3 regions of the Parabacteroides sp. AM58-2XD genome follow, and region 1 is predicted to be linked to each of the others. Evidence: riboswitches for the same ligand, from Rfam matches in the RefSeq annotation. Region 1 holds a riboswitch; each other region holds the start of a gene.
The links. Region 1 has a riboswitch for cobalamin ahead of DXA15_RS27935 (TonB-dependent receptor). Riboswitches for the same ligand answer to the same signal wherever they lie in the genome.
Positions count from the first base shown of each region.

Region 2: it holds a riboswitch for cobalamin, as region 1 does, so the genes downstream of both, DXA15_RS03955 (sigma-70 family RNA polymerase sigma factor) here and DXA15_RS27935 (TonB-dependent receptor) in region 1, are expected to answer to the same signal.
Region 3: it holds a riboswitch for cobalamin, as region 1 does, so the genes downstream of both, DXA15_RS20820 (ABC transporter substrate-binding protein) here and DXA15_RS27935 (TonB-dependent receptor) in region 1, are expected to answer to the same signal.

Region 1 covers NZ_QSDP01000030.1:28,731-33,020, forward strand. Annotated here, with positions in the region: gene DXA15_RS09450 (F0F1 ATP synthase subunit epsilon) at 1-38, opposite strand, end outside; gene atpD (F0F1 ATP synthase subunit beta) at 45-1,562, opposite strand; cobalamin riboswitch at 1,882-2,088, shown strand; gene DXA15_RS27935 (TonB-dependent receptor) at 2,121-2,456, shown strand; gene DXA15_RS09460 (TonB-dependent receptor) at 2,597-4,120, shown strand; gene DXA15_RS09465 (YncE family protein) at 4,137-4,290, shown strand, end outside.
Region 2 covers NZ_QSDP01000010.1:41,213-45,502, forward strand. Annotated here, with positions in the region: gene DXA15_RS03945 (acetylxylan esterase) at 1-812, shown strand, start outside; gene murQ (N-acetylmuramic acid 6-phosphate etherase) at 883-1,704, shown strand; cobalamin riboswitch at 1,745-1,943, shown strand; gene DXA15_RS03955 (sigma-70 family RNA polymerase sigma factor) at 2,205-2,666, shown strand; gene DXA15_RS27790 (hypothetical protein) at 2,672-2,794, shown strand; gene DXA15_RS03960 (FecR family protein) at 2,869-3,879, shown strand; partial or broken gene DXA15_RS03965 (SusC/RagA family TonB-linked outer membrane protein) at 3,940-4,290, shown strand, end outside.
Region 3 covers NZ_QSDP01000112.1:2,282-6,571, forward strand. Annotated here, with positions in the region: gene DXA15_RS20815 (iron ABC transporter permease) at 1-987, opposite strand, end outside; gene DXA15_RS20820 (ABC transporter substrate-binding protein) at 994-2,154, opposite strand; cobalamin riboswitch at 2,203-2,407, opposite strand; partial or broken gene DXA15_RS20825 (precorrin-2 C(20)-methyltransferase) at 2,474-3,171, shown strand; gene DXA15_RS20830 (hypothetical protein) at 3,249-3,701, opposite strand; partial or broken gene DXA15_RS20835 (formate--tetrahydrofolate ligase) at 4,095-4,290, shown strand, end outside.

The DNA of each region.
Region 1 (4,290 bases):
AATAAAACGCCACTAGGGGATATGATTTCCAGTTCCATACGTTTTTAATTTGCTTGTTCTGCCAGTTTCTTTCCTTTTTCAATCACATCTTCAATCGTTCCTACATTCAGGAAGGCCTGTTCAGGGATATCGTCGGTTTCACCGTCCATGATCATATTGAATCCGCGGATGGTGTCTTCGATAGAGACCATTACGCCCGGTACGCCGGTGAATTGTTCCGCCACGGCGAAAGGCTGCGACAGGAAACGTTGTACACGGCGGGCGCGGTTAACTGTCTGGCGGTCCTCGTCCGAAAGTTCCTCCATACCCAGGATGGAGATAATATCCTGCAACTCCTTGTTACGCTGGAGTATCTGTTTCACACGCTGTGCCGTTTCGTAATGTTCCTTGCCTACGACCAGCGGGTCGAGGATACGGGATGTCGATTCCAGCGGGTCGACTGCCGGATAGATACCCAGTTCGGTAATCTTACGGCTCAGCACGGTGGTAGCATCCAGGTGCGTAAAGGTCGTTGCCGGTGCCGGGTCGGTCAAGTCGTCTGCCGGTACGTAAACAGCCTGTACGGAGGTAATGGAACCTTTTTTCGTAGAGGTGATACGTTCCTGCATGGCTCCCATTTCGGTAGCCAGTGTCGGCTGATAACCTACTGCCGACGGCATACGTCCCAACAGGGCGGATACTTCGGAACCGGCCTGCGTGAAGCGGAAGATATTATCTATAAAGAACAGTATATCGCGAGTCTCGCCTTCTGGAGCCAGGTCGCGGAACGATTCGGCGATGGTCAGTCCCGAGAGGGCGACTGACGAACGTGCTCCCGGCGGTTCGTTCATCTGTCCGAACACCAGTGTCGCCTGCGATTTAGCCAGTTCTTCGTGATCTATCTTCGACAGGTCCCAGTGACCGGCTTCCATACTTTCCTTAAATTCTTTACCGTAACGGATTACATTCGACTGTATCATTTCGCGCAGCAGGTCGTTACCTTCACGGGTACGTTCACCCACGCCGGCGAAAACAGAAAAACCGTTATTCTTTTTGGCAATGTTATTGATCAGTTCCATGATAAGAACCGTCTTTCCGACTCCGGCGCCACCGAACAACCCGATTTTACCTCCTTTGGAATAGGGTTCCAGCAGGTCGATCACCTTGATACCGGTGTAGAGCACCTCTTTGCTGGTTGTCAGATCTTCAAACTTCGGCGGTTCACGATGGATAGGGAGAGCTCCTTTTTTATCCAGCATTTTCATCCCGTCGATCGGATCGCCTGTCACGTTCATCAAACGCCCCTTTACCTGATCGCCAACCGGCATGGTAATGGGCGAACCGCATGATACGGCTTCCATTCCTCGTTGCAGTCCGTCTGTCGTATCCATAGCGACTGTACGGACTGTGTTTTCCCCAATGTGCTGCTGAACTTCCACGATCAGTATTTTCCCATTAGGACGGGTTATCTCCATGGCGTCATGAATGCGGGGTAGCACTATTTTCTCTTCTTTTTCATTATCGAAGTGAATATCCACGACTGGACCGATAACCTGCGAAACATAACCTTTTGTTTCTCCCATACAATTCTTTTTAAACCTCGTCAATATATTTTTTCAACCGTGCAATATTACGAAAACAACCTGTCGGAAACCCGAACATATTACTTTTTTGGCTTTTTTGCATTTAGTTAAACTTTAAACTAATTTTGTAGTCATTCCGAAATGAACCAATTGTTTTGCGATATGGAACAATTTGAGGAAAAATTACGCTGTTTTTTGAAGAATAAGGGTTGGCATTTTGTGTGCGGAATGGTTTGGGGGATGGTGGTATGATCTGTTAAATTATATTACCAGAAGTAGTATTTTAAATTATCAGGTATAGTAATTGATATTATTTGTACTTTTGCCACCGGATTATGGTGTAACGGTCTGGCTTCCGCCGGCCGTTAGTAATAGGGAATCCGGTGCAAATCCGGAACTGTACCCGTAGCTGTAAGTTCTGTAACCCCGGCAAATCTTGTTGCCACTGAGGATTTTAGGATCCTTGGGAAGGCGGCCGATCATGGGAGAACAAGTCAGAAAACCTGCCATTATTCTATTATATAATGCCTCGGGTAAGGTGTTGATGGAACTTGATATATGCGTACATTATTTATTATAGTATTTATATGCCTGGCAGGCATATTTCTGTGCGTGCCTGTCCTGCACGCACAGCAGATCGATACGACTGTTTATCACCAGCTGAAAGGTGTTGAGGTCGTGGAAAAGGCGCGTCCTTCCACAACCCGCGAGGCTACACCTTTACAAGTGATGGACCGTTCGGGTATCGAACGGCTTGGGATACAGGATTTATCGGAGGCTGTCAAACGTTTCTCCGGCGCTACCGTGAAAGATTACGGTGGGATAGGAGGGCTGAAGACGGTTTCAGTCCGTAGCCTGGGAGCACAACATACCGGGGTCAGTTACGATGCGTAGCCGTAAGTGATTGTCAAAGTGGACAAGTAGACATAAGTCGCTTCTCTTTAGAAAATTTGGACCAAATAGAGTTGTCGATTATCCAGAATGATGATATTTTTCGTACTGCCAGAATGTTTGCATCTTCCAGTTCTTTGGTTATGAAGACACGTAAGCCGGAATTTGAAGGGAAAGATATATTTCACATTGCTGCCAAGATTAAAACCGGCTCATTCGGGTTGTTTAATCCTTATTTGAGATATGAACAGAAGTTAGGGAAACGTTGGAGTGCAGTTATTGATGGGGATTGGCAACGTGCAGACGGGCAATATGAGTTTACATTAGTGAATGGAAACATAGTGACCCGCGAGAAAAGGAAAAACACAGATGTTAATATAGGGCGCGTAGAGTTAAACCTGTACGGAGGTTTGGGAAGATACGGAGATTTATCTCTTAAAGCATATTATTTCGATTCGGAACGTGGTTTACCGGGATCTGTCAATCTTTATAACGATTATACTGGCGAGCGCTTATGGGACCGTAACTTCTTTGCACAAGGACATTATGAAAACAAATTAAATGATCGTTTTTCTCTGCAAAGTAGCCTTCGGTATAACTGGTATTATAACCGGTATGAAGATGTGAATAATAAGTATGAAGGAAGAATACAGGTAAGTTCTTATTATCAGCGAGAAACGTATTTAACAGGATCTCTTTTATATGTTCCCATACAAAATATCTCTTTCTCTTTGGCTCAGGATATTTATTGGAATGACCTGAATAATAATTTCAAGGACTGCCAGTTTCCTTCGCGGCTTTCTTCGTTAACTGCCTTATCTGCAAAATACGAAGATCGCCGTTTAACTAGTATATTGTCTTTGTTGGCTACTTATATTGATGAACGCGTTGAGTTAGGGGAGAAACCGGCAAATAGAAAACATCTGTCACCGACAGCAAGTCTTTCGTGGAGGGTATTGCCTGATGCGAATTTGCGGGTACGCTTTTCCTATAAAGATGCTTTTCGGTTACCAACATTTAATGATCTTTATTATTCTCGGATAGGTAATACCAATCTGAAGCCGGAAAAAGCTCGTCAATATAATTTAGGTGTTACCTGGCGTGACCGTTTCTGGCTTTTCAATTCTTTTAGTATAACGACTGATGCCTATTATAATCGAGTAAAAGATAAGATTGTTGCTATTCCTACAATGTTTATTTGGAAGATGATGAATCTGGGAGAAGTGGACATTAAAGGTTTGGATGTGAATGTGCATGCAGGGATTACTTTAAAAGATACTTATGAGTTGTTGTTAGACGGCTCGTATTCTTTCCAGAAAGCGATTGATATAACGAATGAAAAAGACAAGAGCTACAAAGATCAGATACCCTATACCCCAAGGCATTCCGGCTCGTATTCGGCGAGTTTCCTAAACCCATGGGTAAATATCAGTTATTCGTTAACGGCTTCGGGTGTTAGGTATATGAATCGTCAGAATATCAAAGAAAATGAGATTGAGTCTTATGTAGAACAGAATGTTTCACTGAATCGTAATTTTCGTTTGAAACGTTGTATTTTGCGTTTACAGGCTGATATTCTGAATATTGCAGATAAACAATATGATATTGTGAGATATTATCCAATGCCGGGTCGATCGTTCAGATGTGCAGTTTCCATTACATATTAATTATATATAATTTAAAATGAAAAAGTTTTATTGGTTTGCTTCAATGCTGACAATAGTATTGGGCGTTACGTTTACAAGTTGTGATGATGATGATTCAATACCGGAACCGGAAATTCCAGCCGTTCCGACTGAAACATCTAAGGTGTATATCCTGAATGGTGGCATGGATG
Region 2 (4,290 bases), on a different contig from region 1:
ACCCTAAAATGGTATTGATGCCGGAAAGATGTACGTCTACGCAAAACGTTTATCATGTCAGTTTTCAGAATGAGCGTCCAGGGTCCCGTATGTATGGTATTCTGGTTGTCCCAAAAAAGGAAGGGGTATATCCGGCTATCCTCCAGGTTCCGGGTGCCGGTATCCGTCCGTATAACGGCATGAATTTAGGGGATGATGTTATCACATTAGAGATCGGTATTCATGGAATTCCGGTAAATATGCCCCAGGAAGTATATAATAACCTGGCATCCGGTGCTTTGAACGGATATCCCGGGATCAATAAGAATGATCGTGACGCCCATTATTACAAACGGGTGTATCTCGGTTGTGTGAGAGCGGTGGATTTTATTTTCTCTTTGCCTGAATTTGACGGTTCGACTGTCGGTGTAACCGGTGGTAGCCAGGGAGGAGCGCTTTCTATCGTTACGGCAGGATTGGATCCGCGTATTAAGTTTCTGGCGGCATTCTATCCGGCCTTATGTGATTATGCCGGTTATTTACATCAGCGTGCCGGTGGCTGGCCTCATTATTACCGGAATGCAAAACCTGGTCCGAATGAGGTGGAGACATTAGCTTATTTCGATGTGGTTAATTTTGCCCGTCGCGTAAATGCACCGGGGTGGTATAGCTGGGGATATAATGATGTGACTTGTCCTCCAACCTCCATGTATTCCGCTTATAATGTTATTCCGGGAGCAAAAGAACTGCATCTTTATCTGGAAACCGGTCACTGGACTTATCCGGAACAAAATATGGCACGGTTCCAATGGTTGAAAGAAATGTATAAGTAAGAAGAGGTTCGCAGACATAAATTTTGTTAGTTTTGTATCTGTTTAGCAACATACATAATACATATTTAATATGTCGTTTACTAAAATAACAGAGCAAGACTCATTATATAATAATCTGGAAAGCAAGTCGGTCCGGGAATTACTGGACGATATAAATACGGAAGACCGGAAGGTCGCGTCAGCAGTCCGGAAAACGATACCTAAAGTTGAAGAACTTGTATTACAGATCGTCCCCCGGATGAAACAAGGGGGACGTATCTTTTATCTGGGCGCCGGCACAAGCGGACGTTTGGGCGTGCTCGACGCTTCGGAGATACCTCCTACTTTCGGAATGCCGCCAACCCTGGTGATCGGACTGATCGCGGGTGGAGACAAAGCGCTTCGTAATCCGGTAGAAAATGCGGAAGATGATCTGAACCGCGGTTGGGAGGAATTGCAGGAGCACCATATTACAACAAAAGATACAGTAATCGGCATTGCCGCTTCCGGGACGACTCCCTATGTAATAGGAGCTTTGCGCAAGGCACGTGAGCAAGGAATCCTGACAGCTTCCATTTCCAGTAATCCGGATTCTCCGATGGCAGCGGAGGCAGATGTAGCCATTGAAATGATCGTAGGCCCGGAGTTTGTTACCGGCAGTTCGCGTATGAAATCCGGAACAGGGCAAAAGATGATCCTGAACATGATCTCTACTTCGGTAATGATCCAACTGGGACGTGTAAAAGGCAACCGGATGGTAAATATGCAACTTACCAACCAGAAACTGATCGACCGTGGGACACGGATGGTCGCTGAGGAACTGGGCTTGAATTATGGTCAGTCGCAACGGTTACTTCTGATGTACGGCTCGGTAAAAGACGCAATAGACGAATATCGTAAACATAATAAATAAAATTTATAGGATCTGCTACCATAAGATGTAAAAATATCTCTATATTTGCGACATGCATTGTTCCGAGCCTGTATCCGCGGGTAAGGATTAAAAGGGAACCGGGTGTGAATCCCGGACAGTCCCGCTGCTGTAAGCTTCATAACGGATTGGGCAACACTAGTGCCACTGTTCTTCTTTGAATGGGAAGGCGCTCAAACCGGAAGTAAGTCAGAAGACCTGCAAGGCATATTCTTTCGACGGCTTCGAGGAAAGGCCGGATGAGAAAAACAAGACATCTGATGTCTTTCTATTCTTGTTCCATTCCCTGTTTGCCGTCTTTTAAGATCTGTTTTTAATTATTTTGCCATAATAATTAGGAAAAGAGGCATGGATCGCTTGACGGGATGAGCTCCGTCGGTGGTTCATGCTTTTATTTTTGTGATGAATAAAAGGTTAAAGATTGTGCGAGTATTGAAATAAAATATTTAAGTTTGTTGGCGGGTTTATTTAAATCTAAATTAATGGATGTAAAAAGAGAGACCATACTACGTATTAATAAGGGAGATACAAATGCTTTTAAGTTATTGTATGCGACCTATTATACCTATTTGTGCGCGATTGCAGTAAAGTATGTATATAAGCCGGAAATAGCAGAAGAGATTGTAAATGATGTTTTTTTGAATGTATGGAATAATCGGTCGTCATTAGTTTATCCCGTCAAAGCTTATTTGATACGTGCCGTTCAAAACCAGTGTTTGAGTTTTTACAGGAAAAAGCGCTTAGAAGAGGTGCCGGTCTCTGATATAAACGGCTATGTGATTGATGTTCATGAGCAATTGATCTGTTTAGAATCTTCACCTTTGGCTTGTTTGGAAAATAAAGAGTTAACCGATCTGATAAGTAGGGCTATCGACCAGTTGCCTGCGAAGTGTCGCGAAATTTTTATTCAACACCTTTATTATAATAAACCTATGAAGAAATAGCCCGGATGAAAAATATTTCTTCCAGTACGGTCCGGGTACAAATTAAGCAAGGATTATCTAAGTTGAAAGTATTATTGGGGAATTTATATCCTGTTGTCTGCTTATTATTGGATATTTTTCAAAAATAATTCATTTTAGTATAAACGGATTATTGAAAAATGGCGTATCTATTTATGTAGATATGAATTTATTTGAAAATATTATGGATACAGAATATATACGTAAACTGATAATCGGCCACTTTTTGGGCAATTTGTCAGACACTGAAAAAAAAGAACTTTTCCAGTGGTTGCAGGTTGATAAAAAGAATCAGCAGTTGTTTTCGGAAATGTCGGACTGGTGGGCCATCTCCCATGTTCCTTATTTTTCTTCCCGGGTGGAGCTTGGTTTCCAGAAACATTTTGGTGAGTTGATGGCTAAAGAGGCGGGGGTTTCTTCAAAAAGAATATTCTTTATTCGTCCTTGGTTACAAATCGTTGCAACAGTAATGATCATGCTGGCTATAGGCGGTTTATCTTATTATGCAGGTGTATTGACGGATGAACAGGATTCGGAGATTATTCGTTTTCAGACCTCTGTACCATTGGGATCACGTTCGAAAGTAACTTTGGCCGATGGGTCGGTGGTTTGGCTGAATGCTGGTTCTTCTCTTTCCTATAATAAAGATTTTTCAGAAAAGTCTCGTGATGTTTACCTGACAGGGGAGGCATATTTTGAAGTAACCCCGGACTCTTTGAAACCATTTATAGTGAACTCTGACAATCTGAGTGTAAAAGTATTGGGAACGACTTTTGATGTCAGGGCCTATCAGGATGAGGAGTTGGTGAATGTTGTGTTGCGAACCGGAAAAGTTGACGTGGCGTTGAATAACGAACCGGATACAAAAATAATACGCTTACAACCTAATGAGAAGTTGAGTTATAATAAAATAGATAATGAGCTGAAGAAAACAACAGTAAATGCGGATGATGTTTGTGACTGGGTAAATGGGAAAATGAAATTTACAAAGATTCCCTTTGGCATATTAGCGAGAGATTTAGAGAGAAAATATAACATAAAGATTGTAATAGAGAGCAACTCTTTGCAGGAAGAGGCTTTTACGGGGAGTTTTACTTCCGAGCATACGATATATGATATTTTGAATGAAATTGATGTTGAAAAACAATATCGATGGGAACAAACCGGAAATATGTTTGTAATCCGGGATAAATAATTGATCCGAGAAAGGACATTACGATTAGACTGAATAATAATCTTATTAAATCTGAAATTCATGAAATTAACCAATTTGAAGAGAAATGGAAGGTGTTTGATGACCTTGTGTATGTTCGCAAGCTTGCCGATGACCACAGAGGCGGTTTTTGCTGCGGACTTAAAATCTTGTTACTTATCTGTTCAGAACCAGAGTACCACTTTGCAGGAGCTGTTCGATTTGATTGAAGAGAAGTTTGATTACTCTTTTTTAATTCGTGACAAAAACCTGAATTTGAATGAACGGGTAGTTGTCGACTGGGAAAAAAACTCCGTAGAAACTCTTTTGAGAAAAGCGTTGCAAAATCAGCATGCTGATTTTGTTATAAATGATAAGCGAATTATCATTTATAAGTCAAATTCTAAACAGAAA
Region 3 (4,290 bases), on a different contig from region 1:
CGGAGCTCCCACCAGGGCCGTTACCGAGTTGACCGGCAAGGCTCCTTCAAAGCCAGGCATACGAGCGATCAGGTTGCAGGCAAGCGCCAAGGCGGCACCGGCAAAAAGGACAGCCGGCATCAGTACGCGATGGTCAGAAGTCTGAAAGATGGCGCGGCAAAGATGCGGCACTGCCAGTCCCAGGAAGATGATCGGCCCGCAATAAGCTGTGACGATAGCCGTCAGCACACCCGCCGAAGTAATGACGAGCAGGCGCGCCCGTTTTATATTCAACCCCAGGTTACGCGCATATCCGTCACCCAACAACATCAGGTTCAGCGTCTTTATCAGCAGGAAGGAAAGAGGGATCAGCACCGCCATAATGATCACAAATAACATCATCTGGTTGCCCGATACACGGGAAAAACTTCCCAACCCCCAGATCACATAAGCACGGATATCCTCTTCCACACTAAAAAACTTCAATACCCCGATCACGGCATTCGCTACATAACCGATCATCACACCGATAATCAGCAACGTTACATTTCCTTTTACTTTCTGCGAGACATATACGATCAGAGCCATCACAGACAAAGAACCGATCACGGCTGCAACCGACAGGGCTATCTCCCCCATGAACCCCAGCTTGCTGAGCGCCACACCTCCCAGGCTGCCACTCAACAGGACGACAAAGGCAACACCCATGCTCGCCCCCGAACTGATACCCAATACGGAAGGTCCGGCAAGCGGATTACGGAACACGGTCTGCATCTGAAGCCCGCTGATCGACAATCCGGCACCGGCAACCAAAGCCGTCAGTGCCTGCGGGAAACGCGACTTCCAGATAATGTTCTGCCAGGTAACAGGCTCTTCGCCGCTACTGAAAATGATATGCCAGACCGACTGCAACGGGATGGAAACAGATCCCAGCACCAGATTCAGAAACAACAGGACAACGATGGTAACAACGATCAGAAGCATCAGGAAAGTATTCGAGTATTTCATCGTCGCTTATTTAAGTAAATCATAATAGACCGGTGTATGGTCCGGTAATAAGTCCGGATGGAAAATATGCAACAGGTCAGCCAGCAAGACCTCCGGCTCGGTAGGCATACTTTCGTAAAAAGGCTTCTCCCGCATGTTACAATAGATGACGCCTTTCTCCCTGAACGCACGGAAATCGGCATAACGCGGGTCTTGCTCCTTCAGGGCCTCATAACTGTATGTATCGGGATAACTGTTCACGATACGCCAGTAATCGGCATCGTCAGCCTGGTTGTATATCGTTTCAAAATCGAGCGTGACACCACCGGAACGGTCGTCGTCCTTCAGGAAATAATCGGCACCGGCATCCTTGAAGAGTTGCGCTAGGAAGCTCTTCCCGCCTACCGCATACCAGTTTCCTCCGTGTATCTCGCCGCTGAAGACGATCGGACGTTTCTTCACCTGTCCTTCGGCTGTCAGCGCTTTCAGTTCATTGTAACGTTTTTCTATGGCGGAGAACTTATCGTTCGCCTCTTTCTCCATACCGAGCAGCAATCCGACGAACTTGATCCATTCCGCCTGTCCCAGCGGAGTCGTTTCCTTATATCCCAAGTGCGGTACCAAAGGGATACCGACATCTTTCATTGTCTCATATCCGCCCCGTTTGAAAGGAGAAATAAGAATCAAGTCAGGATTGATGCTCATGATCACTTCGTTATCAAAATTACCCTCGATACCGATCTTGGCTGTCTTTCCTTCTTTCAGCTGCTTATTGACAGTCTGGTTGAAAAGATGACGGGTACTGGTGATGCCGACCACTTTATCTTCCGCCCCTAGCTTGATGAAATTGGATAGCTGCAATGAAGTCATGCAAATGGCACTACGCACAGGGATCTCGATAACCGTATAATCCGCAGGGATACCTTCCGGCTTCGTTCCGCGCTCTACCAAGGCATATTGGAAACGGGTGCTTTCTTCATTCTGGGGATCTTGTATATCCATCAGGATATAACCGTCGGCATAGGACAGTTGAAAACCTTTGGCATATTGCGGCGTAATATGCGCCTCACGATCAGCAGATGCTGTCTGCTGTGCCGAAACACTCTCCTTCTCCTCCCGATTTTCCTTCGATACACACGACGTTGCCAGTAATGCAACCAGGCAACAACCTGCTAAATACTTGTTCATATTCATATTTGTTTTTATCCGACACAAACTGTCCAAACCCACGAGGACAACTGTTATGCTAAAAATGGCAGGTCTTCTGACTTACTTCCATCCCGAAAGCCTTCCCGATCACCTACGGATCAGTGGCAAAAGGTATTATCGGAATGTTACGAAGTTTCACAGCAGCGTGGACTGTCCGGGATTTCCACCCGGTTCCCTTTTAATCTGTCTCCATGAACAGGAGTTTTACAGAACCTATTTCGATCGCAAAAGTAATAAGAAGTTTGCAACTTTGCACTATTTTCAGCACATTTGCACCCCAAATAAAAACAAGAATAAAATGACTTACCCGATCAGTTTCGTATCATTAGGTCCCGGCGAACCGGAACTTATCACAGTGAAAGTCTCCGACAACTTCAGAAAGCAGATATTATCTACTGCCCAGCCACCCGTAACAGGCAGGGTGAAATCCTCTCGCGTGCCGCCGATATCGTACGTGCACTGGAAATAAACGAAACTGCCATCCGCTGCTTCATGCTCCCCATGAGCAAAGACCGCACGGAAGCCTGGAAAGCCTACGACGCCCTCTACAACGAAGCCGCCGCAAACTATGCGGAAGGCAGACAGATCGTTATCGTAGCCGAAGGCGATGCCGGCTTCTATTCTTCCATCCAGTATATATATGACAAGTTTATAGAGACGGGAATCGACGTTCAGCGTATTGCCGGAATCCCCGCCTTCATCGCTGCCGGAGCACTGGCCGGCTTGCACATTGTCAAACAGGAAGAACAGATCGTCGTTATTCCCGGCACTCCTTCCGCGGAAGAATTATCTGAAAAGATAAATGCCGGATACGTGATCGTCATTATGAAACTGTCGCAATGCGTGGAAGCCGTACATGCATGTATCCGCAAGCATCCGCAGACACAATTCCATTATTTTGAAAATGTAGGAACGGATAAGGAATACTACACCTCCGACCGGCAAATCATCGCAGAGAAATCTTTCCCTTATTTCTCACTGATGATCATACAATAAAAAAAGGGTGTAGCAGAAGAAACTTTTGCTACACCCTCAACTTAAAAATTACTATCCCGATTATTGTATCGCAAAAACTATACGGATTCTATGATACCGTTCAGACGGTTCATATGGTAGCGAAGCGACTGGACAGATTCCCAGTTCTGATGCCCCGACTTGCACAACTCACGTGCACTCACTAATACTCCTGAAATGTGACTGCTGATCTCTTCAATCTTTTTATTCGTTTCATTATAAAGAGTTTCAGTCTCTTCCGGTGAATAGATGGAAGCAGATTGTGCCAACGATTCAAGTAACTTCATCTGATAGACTCCGGCCCTGGGGATCAAGTTGCTGATGGCATAATGATGAAGATCCTGGATTTCCTTCTGCTTGGTGGTATCCCAACCGACATTATTCATACTCTCCGAAGAACCCATCTTCGAAAACATTCGAATACCCAAACAATCTGCAATTGTTTTAACCCATGATCCTGTCTCTGTTTCTCTTGAAACGACGCCTGCCAAACTAAATCTCATTGTTGCCATAATCAAATCTCCTTAATTACATAAACCGAAGTTTTTAAAATTGCCATTTACTTTCTTTTTATCACTCTAGACTTGCCATTAGTTTCATTTTATCATTTTGATATCGCAAAATTAGACAAATTATCATACACCACAACCCTTTATCTATATTTTAAAGTTCTTTAATACAAGAACTGTCGAAATACACTGTTTTTGCCAACCGAAGATTACAAATAAGTTGAAAAATGCGCACTTCACTTAACAAAGAATCATTACCAGCCTCCTTTTTGTGACTTTTGTCAATATAACGCCAATTTTACGCAGTTATCAGGCATTACAACCTTTCATTCTATCATTTTGTTATTTAATTAAAAATAATATACTTTTGTTGCCTCTTTAAACTTACATAAGCACATGAAATCGGATATAGAAATTGCAAGAGAAGTCTCCCTTCGCAAAATAAAGGAAGTTGCCACAGGTTTGGGTATTCCGCGCGAAGAAGTACAAAACTATGGTCGGTATATCGCCAAAGTGCCCCTTCACCTGATCGATGAAGAGAAAATCAAAAAACATAACCTGATCCTGGTAACGGCCATCACGCCTACCAAAG